3 regions of the Bacillus sp. z26 genome follow, and region 3 is predicted to be linked to each of the others. Evidence: riboswitches for the same ligand, from Rfam matches in the RefSeq annotation. Region 3 holds a riboswitch; each other region holds the start of a gene.

Region 1 (4,637 bases), 430 kb from region 3:
TTACCTTCTATTGCTACGTGTAAATCTTTAATTGTAAGAACTGAACCAGCCATTCTTATACCTCCAATATATAGTCATCTAAGTTTTAGATTATTTCTATTCTCAATTTATTCTCATTACAATCTTATAACAAATCAAATCTAGATTCAACTTTTTGAAATAAGAAATTACATATAATGGACACAATATGCTACCATACTACTAACCTTTATTGACATTATAAAGTTAATTTTTGTGAAAGAAAAGAACCATCATTTTCTGCCTTCCACTAGCTCTGAAAAATAACGACAATCGTATTTTTTTAAGAATAATCTTAAAAATATAAAAACAGGCAAAGGAAAACAACTCGTTTTTCCTCTGCCTGTTTTAAGAAAATATTCATTTATCCATTATCCATAGACTCTTCTATTCACATCATTTAAGATTTGATTGCTCTTCATATAGCTGCGTTCACGCTTTTCTTCTACTTTCATGCGCACATTCAAATTCTGGCTGTATACTTGATATCCAACCCCGTGTGCCTGTCTCATCGCTTTATCCATTTCATCTGTTACTCTAAGTTGTAACTGATTAACAAAGATAATAAATCATTCCTTTCCATTTATTATGAAATAAGTGTATCACTCTGTATAAAAACCCTCAAAGTCTATATACCACTCTGAGCGCATCTTAAAAGCGATATTGCTTATTTATTTAAAGAAATTCTTACTCATTCAAAAAAATGATACCAAAGAGACTTACATTTATGGTTAAAAGCGATCAAAAGCGATGTCTGGGAAACCATAATATAATAGAAGAAAAAAGGTACAGCCGCTAATTTCGACTGCACCTTTTCGTTTAGATATTATTTAGTTGCAGGGATAACAGACCCTTTGTATTCCTCAGTAATGAAGTCCTGAATTTCTTTTGAATGAAGGACTTCAACTAATGTTTTAATTTCTTTTTTATCCTTGTCATCAGATCTGACAGCAACAATGTTTACGTAGGGATTATTTTCAGAACTTTCCAATGCAATAGCGTCTTCTGCGGGCACAAGATCTGCTTCGATTGCATAGTTGGAATTAATTAGAACTGCATCACCTTCGTCATTATTATAAACCTGTGTTAACATAGGCGCTTCAATATCTGTTTTAAATTTTAAATTCTTAGGATTATCTGCAATATCATCTACCGTTGCAGCTGTTTTATCAATGCCTTCTTCCAGCTTTATTAAACCTTCAGTTTCAAGCATGGATAACATACGGCCATGGTCAGCTATTGAATTGCTCATAATAATCGTTGCGCCTTTTGGAAGATCATCCAGGCTTTTGTACTTTTTGGAATACACACCAATCGGTTCGATATGGACACTTCCTGCATTGGCAAAATCATATCCATTATCTTTAACTTGGCCTTCGAAATACGGAATATGTTGAAAGTAATTCGCATCAATTGATCCGTCTTCTAAAGCTTTATTTGGCATCACATAATCTGTAAACACTTCAACTTCTAGTTTAATGCCTTTTTCTTTAAGTAAAGGCGCTGCTTCTTCCAGAATTTCCGCATGCGGTACATTTGAAGCACCAATTTTAATTGTTTTTAAATCTTTGTCACCTGACTTGGATTCATCGCCCGACCCTCCGCAAGCTGTCAATAGAAGAGTTAATCCTAAAACAAGTATGAATGATAACTTTTTCACTTTGGTTCCTCCCTATCGTTTGTCTAATTTTCTTGTTATTAAATCTCCAATAAATTGGATAATAAATACTATAATCAATACTAAAACAGTGGCGACAAACGTGACATCTGTTTGACCGCGGCTAAACCCTTCCGTATAGGCGAGGCTTCCCAGTCCGCCCGCACCAATCATACCAGCCATCGCCGTATATCCAACCAATGCAATGGCAGTAACCGTTATACCTGATACTAACGCAGGCAATGATTCAGGTATTAAAACCTTTCTTATAATCGTAAATGAAGTAGCACCCATAGATCTTGCGGCTTCAATCACACCTTTATCAATCTCGCGCAACCCAATTTCAACCATTCGAGCATAGAACGGGGCCGCACCAATAATTAAAGCAGGTAAAGCGGCCTTAACACCGATAATACTTCCAACCAAGGCCTTTGTGAAAGGGATAAGCAGGATAATCAAGATGATGAAAGGAATCGAACGGAATATATTAACGAAAGCTCCTACGATTCCGTATACCATTTTGTTTTCCCACATATTTCCCTTTGAGGTCAAAAATAAAAGGAGACCCAGTATAATTCCCAAGAAAAAAGTTGCAACTAATGAGATACCAGTCATATATATGGTTTCCCAGGTTTTTTCATAGATACGTTCCCATACTACATTTGGAAATAATGTTTCTATCATCCGGACATCACCTCCACACCAATTTCCTGTTTGTGGAGATAATCAATGGCCTTTGAAACTTCAGTTGCATCCCCGTCAACATGAATAAACAATGTTCCGTAAGATCCATGCTGAGTCTGTGAAATTTTACCTTGCAATATATTGACATGAATTTTATAAGAGCGAATGACTTCTGATAAAACAGGCGTTTCAGCAGATTCGCCAATAAAAGATAATTGAACAACTTTTCCCGTCGGATATTCCGTAAGTAAATGTTCGATCGTATCTTTCGTTTCTTCCGGCTCAGTAACTTGCTGTACAAATCGCTTTGTAATCGGGGCAGTTGGTTTTTTAAATACATCAAGCACTTGACCACTCTCCACTACTTTCCCCATCTCCATCACGGCTACGCGATGGCAGATTTTACGTATAACATGCATTTCATGCGTAATTAATACGATTGTTAAGCCCAGCCTTTTGTTTATATCAACAAGTAATTCTAAAATATCATCTGTTGTCTGCGGATCAAGCGCTGATGTAGCTTCGTCACAAAGAAGTACTTTCGGATTATTTGCTAAGGCCCGTGCAATTCCAACCCGCTGTTTTTGACCGCCGCTTAACTGGGATGGGTAGGCATTTTCACGTCCATCCAATCCAACCAGATTAACAAGCTCCTTTACTCTCTTTTTGCGTTCCTTGCTTGGTATACCAGCAATTTCTAAAGGAAACTCTATATTTTCACTGACTGTCCTTGACCAGAGAAGATTAAAGTGCTGAAATATCATACTTATTTCCATTCTGGCTTTTCTTAGTTCAGCGCCTTTAATAGCAGCCATGTTTTTACCTGCTACTACTACACTGCCTTCGGATGGTTTCTCTAAACCGTTCAGCATTCTAATCAAGGTACTTTTTCCTGCTCCGCTGTACCCGATGATTCCAAAGATCTCTCCCTTTTCAATTGATAAAGAGACTTGATCTACTGCTTTGACAGCTGATGAACGTTTAAAAGTTCCAGAGAAGGTCTTCGATACATCACGTAATGTAATCATGAAAAGTTCACCGCTCTTTCTATCAACATCTAATTTTAAGATAGTTTTCAGTTAAAATAAAAATGCCTTTCTGCGGAGGCAGAAAGGCATGATTAGTATATAAACATGTTCCTTTCTCTCATCTCCCAGGATTTATAACATCCTGTGTGAATTGGCACCTTTTCAATCTAATCGATTGCCGGTTGCCGGGCTTCAAAGGGCACATCCCTCCACCTCTCTTGATAAGAGTACATAACACACTATTCAATTTAAATCTAACTGTCTGCTATCCTATCATGTTTTAGAAAGAACTGTCAACACCAAAGTCTTCTTCGAATGGTCAAAAATGTTATTTCAAAACTTCTTTAATCGAAGATATGCCTGTTGCCTTTTCTATCGCCAGTTCCAATTCTTCAATTAAATCTTCTGTATTTTCAATGCCGACGGAAAGTCTGATTAAATCCTCCTGCACACCGGAGGCTTTTAATCCCTCCTCATTCAGTTGCTGATGAGTCGTGCTTGCCGGATGAATAATTAAGCTTTTTGCATCACCCACATTTGCCACATGGGACCATAACTCAATGGAATCAATCAGCTTTTTACCTGCCTCACGTCCTCCCTTTATACCAAAAACAACAACTGCCCCCGCCCCTTTCGGTAAATATTTCTTCGTTTTTTCATAGTCACCGTGATCTGGATCTCCAGGATATAAGACCCATGATACTGCTGGATGTTGTTTTAAATAATCGACTATTATTCTCGTATTTGCGACATGCTCCTTCATTCTTACATGCAGGGTTTCCAGTCCCAGAATAAATTGAAAGGCGTTAAATGGACTAAGGGACGGACCCAAATCTCTCAATAACTGTACTCTTGCCTTCACGATAAACGCCCCTGCTCCAATTGCCTCACTATAAATCAAGTCATGATAACTTGGGTCCGGTTCAGTAAAACCAGGGAATTTAGGTGAATTCCAGTCAAACTTACCTCCATCTATTATGACCCCTCCCAGTGTGGTTCCATTTCCAAGCAGCCATTTCGTAGCAGAATGGACGACAATATCTGCTCCAAATTCAATAGGTCGGCTTAAATAAGGAGTCGCAAAAGTATTATCAATGATTAAAGGAATTCCAGCTTCATGAGCAATTTCCGCTACCCTCTCAATATCCAGCACTTGCAGACTTGGATTTCCGATGGTCTCTCCAAAAATCGCTTTCGTCTTTGAAGTAATGGCTTCTCTGAAATTTTCCGGATCGTCTGGATCTACAAAT
Region 2 (4,637 bases), on a different contig from region 3:
TCTTGCCTTTTACTCCTTCAGGCATCATGGTTGCAATTTGTTTAAGTGCTTTTTTCATAAACACAGGTATTTTATTAAACATAGCCAGGGATTGAGGCTCACGATAAATATTATAGCCCCCAAATAATTCATCTGCCCCTTCACCTGAAAGAACCACTGTTACATGCTTACGCGCTTCCCTTGCCACAAAATATAAAGGAACACATGCGGGATCTGCCAATGGATCATCCATATGCCACATAATGTTTGGCAATTCTTTCATATATTCTTCTGGCGTAATGATATAGCTGATATTTTCTACCCCTAGTTTATCAGCTGTTTCTTTCGCCACATCAATTTCACTGAATCCATTTTGTTCAAATCCAACAGAGAATGTTTTTATTCCAGGATGATATTCTTTTGCAATAGAAGCGATAATCGTAGAATCAATTCCTCCAGAGAGAAACGAACCTACTGGAACATCACTGCGCATATGCATTTTAACACTGTCATACAAAACATCCTGAATCTCTTTTATCCAGTCCTGTTCACTGCGGTGAACCGGTTTAAAATCAGCTTTCCAATATTGACGAATTTTCATTGGCTTGCCAATGCTCTTGGTAAAGCAATGTCCAGGCATCAATTTTTTTATATTCTTCGTCATAGTAGCCGGTTCTGGAGTAAACTGATAGGTAAGATAGTGTTGTAAAGACACGGGATCTAATTCAGAGTTTTCCAGTGCATGCAATATACTCTTTTTCTCTGACGCAAAATATGTTTTTTCCCCATCTTCAAAATAAAAAAATGGTTTAATACCAAATGGATCACGAGCACCAAAAACAGATTTTTCCTGTTTATCCCATATTACAAATCCAAACATTCCACGAAGCAATTCGACTGCCTTCTCTCCATATTGAACAAAAGCTGCCAAGATTACTTCAGTATCTGAGTTTGTAGAAAATTTCATACCTTCTTTTACCAGAACTTCTTTTAATTCCAGGTAGTTGTAAACTTCCCCATTAAAAATAATCCAATAGCGTTCATTTTCATACGTTAAAGGCTGATGACCACTTTCAATATCAATAATACTCAACCTTCTAAATCCAAGCTGAATATGTTCATCTATATAAAAGCCCTCATCATCCGGTCCTCTATGTGTAATTAAATCATTCATACTCTTTAATAGTTCGACATCCTGATTTTTCAGCAGTCGATCATGCATACATCCAACAAATCCACACATTACTTTTCACCTACTCATTTCACTTAAAGATAGTTCATACTTTTCAGACAATAAAATCCTATCAAAAGACAGTATGTTATAAACAGTTCTATCGGTAAAAATACTTATAGAAAATATAACCACTAAATTTCCAAAATATAACACACCCAAATTCTACCACTGTTCGACAAAAAAAAAAAGAGGCATTTTTATGCCTCTTACGGATTGTAGACAAAATGAATTCAGAATGGCTCTATAGGTGCCATATTATGAATTCATTTGTCCTATTATCTGCAGTATGCCCGCGGAAAAGAGCATAAATCGGAAAGGAGAGAATAGCAAAAACAAAAAAACTGCAGACAAGGTCCCCTAAAATAAGGATTTTGTCTACAGTCTGAAAGAGGTATTATATTACCTCTTTCATTCTACTTCTTATAAACCAGCCCCAGTACGTAAAACCGCCACTTTATCTGTTCTCTCCCATGGAAGATCCAAATCATTGCGACCAAAATGGCCATAAGCTGCTGTTTGCTTATAAATTGGACGTCTTAAATCAAGCATTTTAATGATGCCAGCAGGTCTCAGATCAAAGTTAGCACGTACTAATTCAATTAATCTTTCCTCATCAACTTTACCAGTACCGAAAGTATCTATTGAAATAGATACCGGCTTTGCCACACCGATTGCATAAGCCAATTGGACTTCGGCTTTATCAGCAAGACCCGCGGCGACAATATTTTTAGCTACATATCTGGCTGCATAAGCTGCAGATCTGTCTACCTTCGTAGCATCTTTACCAGAGAATGCTCCTCCACCATGGCGTGCATATCCACCATATGTGTCAACAATAATTTTACGTCCCGTCAGGCCAGCATCCCCTTGTGGTCCGCCAATAACAAAACGGCCTGTTGGGTTAATAAAGTATTTCGTCTCTTCATCTATAAGATGAGCAGGAACAACCGGCTTGATCACTTGTTCTTTTAGATCTTTCTTAATTTGTTCAAGTGTTGTTTCCGCGTCATGTTGAGTGGAGATAACGATTGTATCTATTCTAACTGGTTTTTTGTTTTCATCATATTCTACCGTAACTTGTGTTTTTCCATCCGGGCGCAAATATGGCAAAATATCCTGTTTACGAACTTCAGCCAGCCTTCTGGATAATTGGTGAGCAAGAGAGATTGGAAGAGGCATTAATTCTTCTGTCTCATTGCAGGCAAATCCAAACATAAGTCCCTGGTCCCCCGCTCCAATAGCTTCAATCTCTTCATCAGACATTGTACCTTCTCTTGATTCCAAAGCCTGATTTACACCCTGGGCAATATCAGCGGATTGTTCATCAATCGCGGTTAAGACAGCACAAGTTTCTGCATCAAATCCATATTTAGCTCGCGTATAACCAATCCCTTTGATGGTATCGCGAACTATTTTTGGAATATCAACATACGTAGATGTAGTGATTTCCCCAGCAACTAGAACTAAACCAGTAGTAACAGAGGTTTCACAAGCTACCCTTGCATTTGGATCCTTGGCTAAGATTTCATCCAATATAGAATCTGAGATCTGATCGCAAATTTTATCTGGATGACCTTCTGTTACAGATTCTGATGTAAACAAATGTCTTTTATTAGACATATTTTTTCCTCCTTCAACTTCCCTGTTTAATGGCTACTCATTATCATTAATTATCTCCTGATTATATAAAAAAAGACCTTTCCTCCTTTAAAAAGAGGAAAGGTCGAAGTCTCAGAAATCTGCCTTTCACTCTCATCGTTCAAGGCAATATAACCTTGCATCAAGTTAGCACCTTTGCGTGATTACAAATGAATCAAACTGCAGGTTGCCCCGGCTTCATAGAGCTCGTCTCTCCACCGAGTCTTGATAAGAGTATCCATATCAAATGTATATGATATCTTATCCAATAAATCCTGTCAATAAATAAATAGGAATATATTGTTAGGTTGACACATGGCATTTAGAATGACCGAGGAACAGAATAACTCAAAGTATAAAATTCGCATTCTAAAAATAATATTGATATAATTAATGTATGAAAATTCAAAATAACCAGATAGAGATATTCCGCTTCATTTTTAGATAAATTATCAAAGAATACGTCATTATATACTTTATTTATTATCTAAATATAATTATATAGCCCTTATCTTGAAAAATAATATAATTAGTATGGATAATTAAATTAAATGTGTTATACTAATTTTCATATAATATACTTACCAAAATTCTGGAAAAGGATGATCTCGTATGACCTATATAGGAGTTTCCAATGAATTGAAGCAATCACTTACTCATGATAATATTCATATTCAGCTTTCTGTGCCACAGTTAGTTGAAAAAGTATTAACCCGAAAAGAGGGAGTCCTTACATCTACCGGAGCTGTTAAAGCAGAAACAGGCAAATATACCGGTAGATCCCCAAAAGATAAATATATTGTTGAAGAAGCTTCCACTAAAGATAAAATAGCCTGGGGGAGCGTCAATCAGCCTATATCAGAAGCTGTTTTTTCAAAACTATATGAGAAAGTAATGGATTACCTCGAAAAAAGAGACGAATTATTCCTCTTTAATGGATTTGCCGGTGCTTCAAAAGATTACCGCCTTCCCATTCAAGTCATTAATGAATATGCCTGGCATAATTTATTTGTTCATCAGCTTTTTATTCGACCTACTGAAGAAGAGCTCAGTCATCATTCACCTGAGTTTACAATTATCTCAGCCCCTGGCTTTAAAGCAGATCCTCTAGTGGATGGTACACATTCAGAAACATTTATCATTATTTCTTTTGAGAAAAAGGTCGTTTTAATCGGAGGCACTGAATACGCTGGAGAAATGAAAAAATCCATTTTCTCTATTATGAATTACTTGCTCCCAGAGAAGAATGTATTTTCCATGCATTGTTCGGCTAATGTAGGATTCGAAGGCGATGTTGCTCTTTTCTTCGGTCTGTCCGGGACAGGAAAAACCACTTTATCAGCCGATCCAAACCGTCGTTTAATTGGTGATGATGAACATGGCTGGTCACCTGAAGGTGTATTTAATATTGAAGGCGGATGTTACGCCAAATGCATTAATCTTTCACAGGAAAAAGAACCTCAAATATTTAACGCAATCCGGTTTGGTTCTGTGCTGGAGAATGTAATTGTGGACGAACATACGAGAGTTGCAGACTATGATAATGGGATGCTGACAGAAAATACACGTGCAGCTTACCCTATAGAAGCCATGCAAAACATCGTCAAACCAAGTATTGCAGGACATCCTAATACAATCATCTTTTTAACAGCTGATGCTTTTGGTGTGTTGCCTCCAATCAGTAAATTAACAAAGGAACAGGCCATGTATCATTTCCTAAGCGGTTATACAAGTAAGTTAGCCGGCACTGAACTCGGAATTACTTCACCGCAGGCAACCTTTTCTA
Region 3 (4,637 bases):
TACACGAGAACAAAACGAGTCCCAGATAGGCTAAGATATATGCATTATATAGTTTATTTGCATGTAATGTACTGCCATAGCCTTCTTACCGTTCAAGTTTTACTTGCGGGATATAGTTAGATAAATCAAATGCGTCACCAATGGAGAAATCCAAAGTCTATATTCGCTGAGGCTTTGTCTCCAGCTTTGTTTTTATATCACCCTCAAACCTTTATCCGTTATTGATATTTCCCACTACAATAATCAGCCAAAAGACCTGTCTGTCTCGTAATAAATGTATACGCTTCTTATTATGAGTATTTAAGACTAACTTTATTTACCCTATTTAATACGATGTCTAACACTTTATTTAAGAATAATGATTAATGAAAATAAATCATATTATAAACAGAGAAAAATAGATCAAACCCTAATGGGGATGATCTATTTTATCGTTTATTTTTTATTGTAAATTCTTAATCATAATACTATTTACAGGTAAGAAGTTTTCTCCAGTATCCAAATAGGTAATAGCAACCTGATCATTCTCCTGTAAGTAAATAATCAAAGGGTCCTTTTCAGAGGACATATTGTAGCTTTGTCCGTTGTCCAGGAGGAAAGAAACAACGGTATATTCACCTGATTTTTCCTTATAGACTCTGACAACTTTCCCATCGATTTTTTTCTCCTCACTCGTGGAAGTGCCATTGACCGTTCCCCCGCCTTTTTGAAGCGCTGTTTTGTAGAGCTTCAGGGCCTCGTTTGGAGTAGAACCATATGCAGTTATTTCAGGATTGGCTGCAGATACAATGAAATAATTTTGCAAAAATCCATTGGAATCGAGCACACCCGCCAACCAACTGGCCTCACCATAGAAATTATAGATGATTGGCATACTTCCTTCCCATTTCTTTTCTATAAATCTCTTCTCGATAATTTGCAGGGCTCCCTGCGAATCCATATAGGATTCCTCCATATTGCCTGTATAATAGACAGCTTTACCCGTTCTGGAATTTGTGAGCGCATAACCCAGCATAGAATCTACGCCTTCTTTAGGGCTGGTGAAGTCAGTAAAATAATACATTTCTCCATTTTCATCAAAGATTGGACTTACATTAGCTTCAGTGCCTTCGTCTGATGGGAGTTTTACATCTGATTTTCCGAACAGGCTATTCCAAAATCCATGCACATAATTTCCATAATAGCTGTTTTGTGTACTGACAACTTCAGGGGCAACTGCTCCATCTATGAATTCAGGTGTGTCAGACAATGAATAGGAATTAGATTTCCCGGTTTTGGCATCCATCACCACAACACCTTTCACCTTGAAACCGTTTCTGGCAGATACAAAATCACCATAAGAGCGAATATAAAAAGGTGCCCCGTTATCATCTATTTCAAGCTGGGCATCACCGTAGAATATATACGATGGATACTGCAGGCGTATACGACGTTCAGTTTCTTTGTTAAAGAAAGCAGAGGGAGTATAAAGCATGTCTGCTTTAACAAATTTAGGATTAGCTGAAGAGTCTGTAGCGCTCAGCATAAAGTATCCGGGAGTTTCTTTCCCTTTTAACCATTTGAAAAATCCGGAAAATTCAACCGGAGCAATATAAACATACTCACCATTCACTTTTTGGATTTGCAAATTCCCTAATTCATAGTAACTCGTATTAGGCACCTGTCCAAACGCTTTTTTCATTTTATTACGTGCGTATTGAGGTGGTACGCTGGCGGGTGTTTTCTTCTCGTCAAATGTTTGAATTTCTTCTTTGACATCCATTTTGGCGATCTTAAACTTTTCATCGGCATTGAACAGAAAGGCTGTTAAAAAGTAGAGTCCGACAAGCAAACTAAGAGCTAATAAAACACCTTTAATCTTTCTCTCTATACCTGTAGCAAGCAGTGAACCCAACAAGGTCAGTATGATTACAAAAATCCACAGAGAAGAGATGGTTTGATCCAACAGGGTGAAGTAATAAAATAAAAATGCACCAATCGTAATTAATATAGCTAAAGTGATAAAAACAAGAAGTTTTGTTTTCCCCTTCATGAGGATGCGTAATTTTTCATTATCCTTGAATGGCACAAGAATAAGTGCCGATATAATCCCAATGATGATGGAATAGATGAAGATGTTTCCCACTAGTTAACCCCCTCTGGTTTTTTATGTAAATTCTCTTATTAACCTATACGATTGAAAAGCTGTAATGATTCATTAATCGTATAGAATCATCAAAATAGTATTGAGGATATTTATAGTATAATACAAAATTAATTGTAATTTCAGAAAATTGTAATTGACATTAGCAAACAGGTTAGGATATAGTTGGAAACATCAAATTTAATTGAATAGTAAGCGATTCTTATCGAGAGAAGTGGAGGGATTTGGCCCTATGAAACTTCGGCAGCGGATTTTTACTTAGGTAAAAATACTGTGCTAAATCCAACAAACGACTGTTTGAAAGATAAGAAGAAGCCTAACCGGACATATTACTAATCACTTTTATGTATATGTTCCATATAAAGCCTCTTCTGTCTAATGACAGTAGAGGCTTTTTGCATTTCGAATTCCATAAGGCTTGGAGGAGAGAACATGATTGAGTTTCAAAACGTAAAAAAAACATACCACGCGAATGGACAGACGGTTGAAGCATTAAATGGGGTTAATATGACAATTGATAAGGGAGATATATATGGCGTCGTAGGATACAGCGGTGCCGGAAAAAGTACTCTTTTGAGGTTGGTTAATATGCTGGAACGACCTACTGGAGGAGAGGTTCTTGTTAACGGTAAATCGTTTACGAAACTAAAATCTAAGGAATTAAGGGCAGAAAAAAAGAAAATTGGGATGATCTTTCAGCATTTCAATTTACTCCAATCCAAAACAGTTTTTAATAATGTGGCAATTCCATTAAGGCTATCCGGGACAGATAAACAAACGATTCAAACCAGAGTCCGAGAGTTACTGGAGTTCGTTGGATTATCAGATAAGGCTCAGAGTTATCCAGAAGAATTGTCAGGCGGACAGAAGCAGAGGGTTGGAATTGCGAGAGCGCTGGCCACAAACCCATCGATTCTGCTATGTGATGAGGCTACATCCGCATTGGATCCACAAACGACAAGTGATGTTTTAAAACTATTGAAAAGAATAAATCGTGAATACAACATAACAATTTTGCTCATTACACATGAGATGTCGGTGATTAAAGAAATTTGTAATAAGGTCGCTGTCATGGAAAATGGAGGAGTGGTTGAACAGGGGTCAGTCCTAGATGTTTTTTCTAAGCCAAAGACGGAGATTGCCAAACGGTTTGTTAGAACGGTAATCCATGATGAAATACCACAAAGCTTTTTGAATTCCTTAAAGGAAAAGAATCCTGCAGTCTGGAAACTCAATTTTTTAGGATCATCTTCAGGTAAGCATCTGCTATCGACAGTGGCCAAAAGCTTTGACGTCCATTTAAGCGTTCTTTCTGCCAATATATCTGAAATACAGGAAACACCTTTCGGCAATCTAATCGTGGAAGTTATAGGAGAAACAGAAGAAATAAGGAAGGCATTCAATTATGTAGCGAATGAAGATGTAATTCTGCAGGAGGTGAAGCTTCATGAATGAACAGTTATGGGGAATGGAAATTACGCTTGAACAATTACTGATCGGTTTCAGTGACACGCTTTATATGGTTTTCTTTTCATTACTATTCTCGGCCATTATCGGATTGCCTTTAGGGATTTTACTTGTTATTACGAGAGAGGGGCATATCCTGGAGAATAAATGGGTGTTTAATATATTAAACTCGATTATCAATATTTTGCGCTCGGTCCCATTCATTATTTTATTGGTAGCTTTGATTCCATTTACAAGATTCGTTGTTGGATCAGCGATTGGGACGAATGCCGCGATTGTCCCGCTTGTATTTTATGCGGGTCCCTACATTGCCAGATTAGTTGAAAATTCATTATTGGAAGTCGATAAGGGGATTATTGAAGCAGCTCAGGCAATGGGCGCGACCGAATGGCAAATTATTTTTCGTTTTTTGATACCAGAGGGACTAAGTTCCCTTATATTAACCTTTACGACGGCAACCATCGGTCTGGTTGGTGCCTCAGCTATGGCAGGGGCGGTAGGAGCAGGAGGTGTAGGAGATCTTGCTCTCACATATGGTTATCAGAGATTTGACACGATCACCATGATCGTAACGGTAGCCGCATTGGTGATCATTGTGCAGCTTTTACAAACTACAGGCAATACGCTGGCAAGAAAAATAAGAAGACGATAAAGAAGGAGATGGACCGAATGAAAAAATTATTTCTTACTGGTTTAGTAATAGTATTCACAATCGTAACAGCAGCATGTGGAAGTGATTCAAAAGGGAGTGCAAAAGAAGATAGTTCCACCATTAAGGTAGGGGTAAGCAGTGGGGATACAAGGACATGGGATTATATTGCCGAACTTGCCAAGGAGAAGGGATTAGATATAGAGCTTGTAAAGTTCAGTGATTATATTTTGCCGAACACAGCTTTAAATGATGGCGAGGTAGATGCCAATGCATTCCAGACAATCTCCTACTTTGAAGAGCAAGTTAAGGAGAGGAATTTAGATCTTGAGCCACTAAGTTCTACTGTTATTGCCCCAATGGGAATCTATTCAAATA

Evidence for each region. A riboswitch is a leader RNA that binds a small molecule or an ion and turns the genes downstream of it on or off. The one in region 3 is predicted to bind S-adenosylmethionine.
Region 1: it holds a riboswitch for S-adenosylmethionine, as region 3 does, so the genes downstream of both, AC4G3K_RS10880 (methionine ABC transporter ATP-binding protein) here and AC4G3K_RS12825 (methionine ABC transporter ATP-binding protein) in region 3, are expected to answer to the same signal.
Region 2: it holds a riboswitch for S-adenosylmethionine, as region 3 does, so the genes downstream of both, metK (methionine adenosyltransferase) here and AC4G3K_RS12825 (methionine ABC transporter ATP-binding protein) in region 3, are expected to answer to the same signal.

What each region holds. Positions count from the first base shown of each region.
Region 1 covers NZ_JBZFQM010000003.1:94,665-99,301, forward strand. The annotation lists gene sufC (Fe-S cluster assembly ATPase SufC) at 1-53, opposite strand, end outside; gene AC4G3K_RS10865 (YuzK family famiily protein) at 390-542, opposite strand; gene AC4G3K_RS10870 (MetQ/NlpA family ABC transporter substrate-binding protein) at 845-1,678, opposite strand; gene AC4G3K_RS10875 (methionine ABC transporter permease) at 1,691-2,359, opposite strand; gene AC4G3K_RS10880 (methionine ABC transporter ATP-binding protein) at 2,356-3,387, opposite strand; SAM riboswitch class I at 3,503-3,615, opposite strand; gene AC4G3K_RS10885 (O-acetylhomoserine aminocarboxypropyltransferase/cysteine synthase family protein) at 3,716-4,637, opposite strand, start outside.
Region 2 covers NZ_JBZFQM010000001.1:1,081,616-1,086,252, forward strand. The annotation lists gene asnB (asparagine synthase (glutamine-hydrolyzing)) at 1-1,222, opposite strand, end outside; gene metK (methionine adenosyltransferase) at 1,634-2,833, opposite strand; SAM riboswitch class I at 2,963-3,086, opposite strand; gene pckA (phosphoenolpyruvate carboxykinase (ATP)) at 3,464-4,637, shown strand, end outside.
Region 3 covers NZ_JBZFQM010000003.1:521,737-526,373, reverse strand. The annotation lists gene AC4G3K_RS12830 (hypothetical protein) at 443-2,125, opposite strand; SAM riboswitch class I at 2,343-2,454, shown strand; gene AC4G3K_RS12825 (methionine ABC transporter ATP-binding protein) at 2,576-3,598, shown strand; gene AC4G3K_RS12820 (methionine ABC transporter permease) at 3,612-4,262, shown strand; gene AC4G3K_RS12815 (MetQ/NlpA family ABC transporter substrate-binding protein) at 4,280-4,637, shown strand, end outside.